One region of the Paenibacillus sp. JZ16 genome, then DNA from elsewhere that is predicted to be linked to it. Evidence: predicted binding sites of a transcription regulator. Region 1 holds the regulator's gene; the other holds the start of a gene.
The links. The regulator Rex, encoded in region 1, represses fermentation and respiration genes when NADH is low (regulators of the CRP and FNR family bind a similar motif). The targets are predictions, from matches to a motif close to TTGTGAAATATTTCACAA.
Positions count from the first base shown of each region.

Region 2: a site for Rex is predicted at 1,206-1,223, ahead of nadA (quinolinate synthase NadA). Genes of this name have one in related genera too.

Region 1 is NZ_CP017659.1:7,024,380-7,027,809, forward strand. It holds gene dinG (ATP-dependent DNA helicase DinG) at 1-1,199, shown strand, start outside; gene BJP58_RS31540 (redox-sensing transcriptional repressor Rex) at 1,262-1,927, shown strand; gene BJP58_RS31545 (amidohydrolase) at 1,902-3,203, shown strand; gene BJP58_RS31550 (cell wall elongation regulator TseB-like domain-containing protein) at 3,235-3,430, shown strand, end outside.
Region 2 is NZ_CP017659.1:4,429,134-4,432,563, forward strand. It holds gene ftsH (ATP-dependent zinc metalloprotease FtsH) at 1-1,069, shown strand, start outside; gene nadA (quinolinate synthase NadA) at 1,299-2,237, shown strand; gene nadB (L-aspartate oxidase) at 2,276-3,430, shown strand, end outside.

The sequences.
Region 1 (3,430 bases):
CGACTCCGGGGGATGCCGGTCAATTCTCGCTTCGCTTATCGCCGCTGAAGAAGCCGAAGGATTGGAATTCGCTGGCCGAGCTGGAGCATCAAATCCATCTGACGCTGGGTGATGTCGTTCGCAAGGGTGACAAGCTGATTGCCGAAATGAAGGAAGATCTGGACGACTACAGCGCGGACAGTCTGTTAACAGACCTATCGGGTCTGTTTAAGGACCTGGCGGCACACCGCGAGGACCTGAGGACCTTCATGTCCCTGAACGATGAGGGCACGGTTTACTGGATGGAGGCGAACGGCAACTTCCGCGGCAAATCGCTGCAGCTTTATGCGGTGCCTGTCGACGTCAGCACCCACTTAAAGGAATTGTTTTTTGACAAAAAACAAAGCGTGATCCTGACATCGGCGACCTTGTCGGTGGACAAATCGTTTCAGTTCATGATCGAGAACTTGGGTCTTCAGGAAGCGGCAGATAACGGCAACCTGAACACGGTCCTGCTGCCGTCCCCGTTTAATTACAGGGAGCAGGCTCTCCTTGTTGTGCCGCGCGATTTTCCGAGCGTGAAGGGCTCGGTCGGGGATGCACTCTTTGTGAATACACTTGTGCAATCATTGGCTGATACGGCCATCGCAACGCACGGTCGCATGCTTGTCCTGTTCACCTCGTACCGCATGCTGCGTCAGGTGCATGAGCCCTTGAAGGAGGCGCTGGGATCCAGCGATATTACGGTACTGGGACAAGGGATGGACGGAACCAGCCGTACCAAGTTAATCCGGAGATTCCAGGATAGCAGCGCTTCGGTTCTGCTGGGCACCAGCTCCTTCTGGGAAGGAGTAGATATACCCGGTGAGGCGCTCACCTGCCTTGCCATCGTCCGGCTGCCGTTCCAGCCGCCGAATCACCCTCTGGTCGAAGCCAAGAGCGAGCTTCTGCAGCAGCAGAAGAAGAACCCGTTCATGAAGCTTTCGGTTCCGCAAGCGGTCATTCGCTTCAAACAGGGATTTGGCCGACTGGTACGGACCGCGCAGGATAAGGGGATTGTCATCGTTTACGATACTCGGGTCATTGAATCCTATTACGGGAAGTATTTCTTATATTCCTTGCCTGGACCGAAGATGGAGCACATGCCGACAGAGGGGATCGTTCCCCGAATTTCGAAATGGCTGCAGGAAGAGGCAGGCATAGGGAACCAAGCTGAATAAAGTGAAACCATGAACGAGCACAAACAAATGTAGTTATTAACCTATTATTAGGGGGAGCATGCATGAAATCGGAAAAAATTTCGGAAGCCGTGGTCCGCAGATTACCTGTATACTTGCGCTATTTGAATGAGCTTCAGAAAAGGGAGGTCTCCACGGTTTCCTCCCAGGAACTGGGGCAGAAACTGGACCTCAATCCTGCTCAAATTCGTAAGGACCTAGCGTATTTCGGTGATTTTGGACGGAAAGGGATCGGATATGACGTATCTTATCTGATCGAGAAAATTCGCCAGATTCTAAAGCTGGACCAGAAGATCAATGTCGCATTGATTGGGGCCGGTAATCTTGGACATGCATTATCGAATTACAATGCATTTCTGAAGGACAATATGAAGATTGTGGCGGTTTTCGATTCGTATTCTCCCAAAGTTGGTATGAAAATTAACAATTTGGTCGTACAGCCGATGGAGGAACTGGAGAAGACGGTTCATGAGTACGGCATTCGTATCGGGATTATCACCGTTCCGGATTTTGAGGCGCAGAATGTAGCGAATCAACTAATCGCGGCAGGCATCGAGGCTATCCTGAATTTTGCGCCGACCATCCTGAAAGCTCCACCCCATATCCGGATCCATACGGCAGATTTTACTACGGATTTGCAGAGTTTGGCCTATTATTTGGATAACGGCAAGGAGGATGCAGCACATGACGACAACGAAGTGGATGGTTAAAAACGGAACGTTTGCGGTACTAGAGGAAGGCAGATCCGTGTTACACGGATATATGGTCGTGGAGAACGACCGGATCACTTACCTGGGTGAAGAAGAGCCGACTGTCCAAGAGGGAACAGAAATCATCGACGGAACCCATCTGTTTTTCCTGCCTGGATTGGTGAATACGCACGGACATGCGGCCATGTCGCTTCTTCGCGGGTATGGCGACGATCTGGCACTGCAAGTATGGCTTCAGGAAAAAATGTGGCCGATGGAAGCCAAATTCACGGCCGACGATGTATACTGGGGAACCTCGCTCTCCGTGCTGGAGATGATTAAAGGCGGAACCACGACATTTGTGGATATGTATGATCATATGGATCAGGTTGCAAAGGTAGTGGAGGACTCAGGCATGCGCGGCGTTCTGACGCGCGGTGTCATCGGATTATGTCCGCCTGAGGTGCAGCAGCAGAAGCTGGAAGAGGCGGTTGCATTCGCGAAAGACTGGCATGGTCAGGCTGACGGTAGAATTACGACGATGATCTCACCGCATGCACCCTATACGTGCCCGCCGGATTTCATCGAAAAATTCGTGCAAGCGTCACATGATTTGAATCTGCCTTTGCATACGCATATGTCCGAAACGGAAACGGAAGTAGCTCAGAACGTAAATGACTACGGACTTCGCCCTGTTGCCCATCTAGAGAAGCTTGGCATGTTCTCCCGTCCAACGCTGCTTGCGCATGCCGTCCATCTGACCGATGAAGAAATCGAAATTCTGGCCAAACATCAAGTTATGGTTTCGCATAATCCAGGCAGCAATTTGAAGCTTGCCAGCGGCATCGCTCGCGTGCCTGCACTGCTGAAAGCCGGGGTCACCGTGTCTTTGGGTACCGATGGACCTGCCAGCAATAATAATCTGGATATGTTTGAAGAGATGCGGCTGGCCGCACTGATCCATAAAGGAGTAAGCGGGGATCCAACCGCAATTCCAGCATCCGAAGCGCTTCGGATGGGTACAGAATATGGAGCCAAGTCAGCCTTCCTTACGGATATTGGTACGCTTGCGGTAGGCATGAAGGCAGATATGATCGCACTGAACACGGATCAGGCGCACTTCCTTCCGAAGACGGATTACATTTCTCATGCTATCTACTCCGCCAGTGCGAAGGATGTAGAGCATGTATGGGTTGACGGCAAGCAGGTAGTGAAGAATGGCGCGAGTCTCACTCTCGATGAGGAACGTATCCGCCGGGAAGCGCAGCGTGCCTTTGAGCGTCTTACAACCCTCTAGGGAATAATCAAGGGGAGCGAGGAAGACGGATTTGAAGAAAAAAACGAAGTGGATATTGCTGAGTGTATCCGGCGTGCTGCTGTTACTGCTTGGTTTACAGCTCTATTATTCATATGTGATGAAAGATGCTTGGAATGAAGAAAGAATGGCAATTGCTGCCGCCAAACAGCATGGCCAATTGGTTACGTCCGGGAAGACCTATAAATCGGTGTGGGGCGAGGACAATA
Region 2 (3,430 bases), 2.6 Mb from region 1:
CCCGGATGTGAAGGGCCGTGAAGCCGTACTGAAGGTTCATGCACGCAACAAACCATTGACGAAGGATGTTAAACTTGACATCATCGCCAAACGTACAACCGGTTTTACAGGCGCCGATCTGGAGAATCTCCTGAACGAGGCTGCCTTGCTTGCAGCTCGCCGCAACCGTAAAGATATTTCCATGCGAGAAGTGGATGAGGCGATTGACCGCGTTATCGTCGGTACGGAGAAACGCAGCCGCGTGATCAGTGACCGCGAGAAACGCATCGTGGCATACCATGAAGCGGGTCATACCATTGTGGGTTACTTCCTCGAGCATGCGGATACGGTGCATAAGGTAACGATTATCCCTCGTGGCCGTGCCGGCGGATATGTCATTATGATGCCGAAGGAAGATCGGATGCTCGTGACGAAGCAGGAATTGCTGGATCGCGTAACCGGTTTGCTTGGCGGACGTGTCGCTGAGGAGCTGTTCATCGGTGAAATCGGGACCGGGGCATACAGTGACTTCCAGCAAGCAACAGGCATTATCCGCAGCATGGTTGTGGAATACGGTATGAGTGAGAAGCTCGGACCGATGCAGTTCGGTACATCCCAAGGACAAGTGTTCCTTGGACGTGATATCGGACATGAGCAGAACTATAGTGATGCAATCGCTTATGAGATCGATCAGGAAATGCAGCGATTCATTAATGATTGCTATGAGAAATGTAAAGAGATCCTGAATAAGCATGCTAAAGAGGTTCATCTGATTGCGAATACGCTCCTCGAGATGGAAACGCTGGAGCTTGAGCAAATCAAGAATCTCATTGAGACCGGATCAGCTGAAGGCAACGGCAGTGGCGACGGTGAAGGAGAAGGTTCTTCCGAGAATGGTGAACCGATCATCGACAACATTGGCGACGTGAAAGTTCGCATCCAAGGGAAAGAAGACGGCGAGCAGCCGACTTCCACGGAGGAAATTCCGAACAACCCGATGGATTCGAATGATCCAGGGCCAGAGCGCAAAGATTCGGAGCGCAAGGATCCTCCAGGCGGATCGGACAACGGTAACAGCAGCTTAACGTAATATTTGCTGATAAAACCTCGAATACCGAATAAAATTGAAGAACCGGAGAACGATAATTCGTTTTCCGGTTCTTTTTGTGCTTTCTATCACATTGACAGGGGGCAGAACGAACGTGTACATTAGTTGTTAAATAAGGATGCGAATCCTTTCACAAAGGTGAAAACCATCCTGAAAGTCACATGGTCATCAGCGGCGAACTGCCGGACTATATAAGGGGAGAGGGTCGATCATGGAAGCGTTGGCACTGGAGCGTAAGTCGGAACAGAACCGTGAGCTGCGCGAGCGGTTAATGCAATTGAAGAAGGAACGTAACGCAATCATTTTGGCACATTATTATCAACGGGATGAAATACAAGAGGTCGCTGATTTCCGGGGGGATTCCTTCCTGCTCGCGCAGAAGGCAGCACAAACGGATGCCGAGGTTATCGTATTTTGCGGTGTGCATTTTATGGGCGAAAGCGCTAAAATTCTGGCACCGGGCAAGACGGTTCTTATACCGGATGAGCGGGCCGGCTGCCCTATGGCGGACATGGTGAACGTTGACGGACTGCGGAAGCTGAAAGCGCAGCATCCGAATGCCAAAGTGGTCACGTACATCAATTCATCGGCTGAGATCAAAGCTGAGACGGATATCTGCTGTACTTCATCCAATGCCGTGAAAGTGATTCAGTCGGTGGATTCGGATGAAATTATATGGGTGCCTGACAAAAATCTGGGGCATTATGTTCAGCAGCATACCGACAAGAAGCTCATTATCTGGGAAGGGTACTGCAACACGCATGACATGCTGACGGTGAAGGATGTCGTCGAGATGAAGGCCAAATATCCTCATGCTGAATTTGTGGTGCATCCGGAATGCCGTCCGGAGGTTGTTGCGATGGGGGATTTTGTAGGAAGTACCACCGCCATCCTGGAGTATTGCAAAAATTCATCGGCCAAGGAGTTTATCGTGGGTACTGAGGACGGAACCGGTTATCAGCTTCGACTGGATAGCCCGGATAAATCGTTCCATTTCGCTACGAAATTCCTGGTGTGTCCGAATATGAAAGTGAATAACCTCAAAAAGCTGGTTAAAGCGTTGGAAACGATGAAGCCGCAAATTTATGTGCCGCCGGTCGTTGCAGAAAAAGCCAGAACTTCATTAGCGCGCATGTTACAGGTTAAGTAGCATGCGCTACTCTTTCGTGAAAAGACAGGTGAGGCATCGTGATACCGCAGTATTTAATTGATTTTGATCTGAACGATCTTCCTGCAGTTGAGACGGACGTCATCGTGATCGGTTCAGGCATTGCGGGTTTATATACGGCGATCATGGCAAGTGCGACTCAGAATGTGCTGCTGATTACGAAGAAATCGCTGCTCGAAAGCAACACGCGTTATGCGCAGGGAGGAATTGCAGCCGTAACAGCTGAGGATGACTCCCCGGCCTATCATCGGCAGGATACCCTCTTGGCAGGGGCGGGCCTATGTTCATCTGCCGCGGTGGATGTCCTTGTAAACGAGGGGCCGGTTGGCGTTCAAGAGTTGATTCGGCTCGGCACGATGTTTGATGTGGAGAATGGCGAGCTCGCGCTGACCCAAGAAGGCGCACACAGTCACCGCCGGATCCTTCATGCCAACGGGGATGCTACCGGATATGAAATTGTGCGTGCCCTTTCCATTCAGGTTGAAATGCTTCACAATATAGAGGTGTGGGACGATCATTTTGTCATTGACCTGATTACCGAGCAGGGAGAATGTCATGGCGCTTTGGTACAAATGCCTGATGGAAAACGGGTATTCGTTCGTGGACGGGCGACGGTTATGTGTTCCGGCGGCGCCGGTCAATTGTACCGGTATACGACCAATCCGGAGGTTGCCACAGCCGATGGCGTTGCCATGGCTTATCGGGCAGGCGCAGAAATTCGGGATATGGAGTTTATACAATTCCACCCGACGGCGCTTAGCTATCCGGGTGCGCCCCGATTCCTAATATCAGAGGCGGTTCGGGGTGAAGGCGCCGTTCTTCGGAATATACAAGGGGAACGCTTCATGCCCAAATACCATGATTTACTGGAGCTGGCACCGCGGGATATTGTAGCACGGGCTATTGTCAGTGAGATGGAAGCAACGGGGTCTACCTTTGTTTATCTGGATATTACCCATGAGTCGCCGGAAATGGTCAGACATCGATTCCCAACGATTTATGAAACCTGCATGCAGTATGGACTCGATTTATCGTCAGATTGGATTCCTGTCTCCCCGGCTGCGCATTATATGATGGGGGGCATCAAAACCAATCTGCACGGCGAGAGCAGCGTGAAACGTTTATTTGCTTGCGGGGAGGTATCGTCTACTGGTGTCCACGGGGCGAACCGTTTG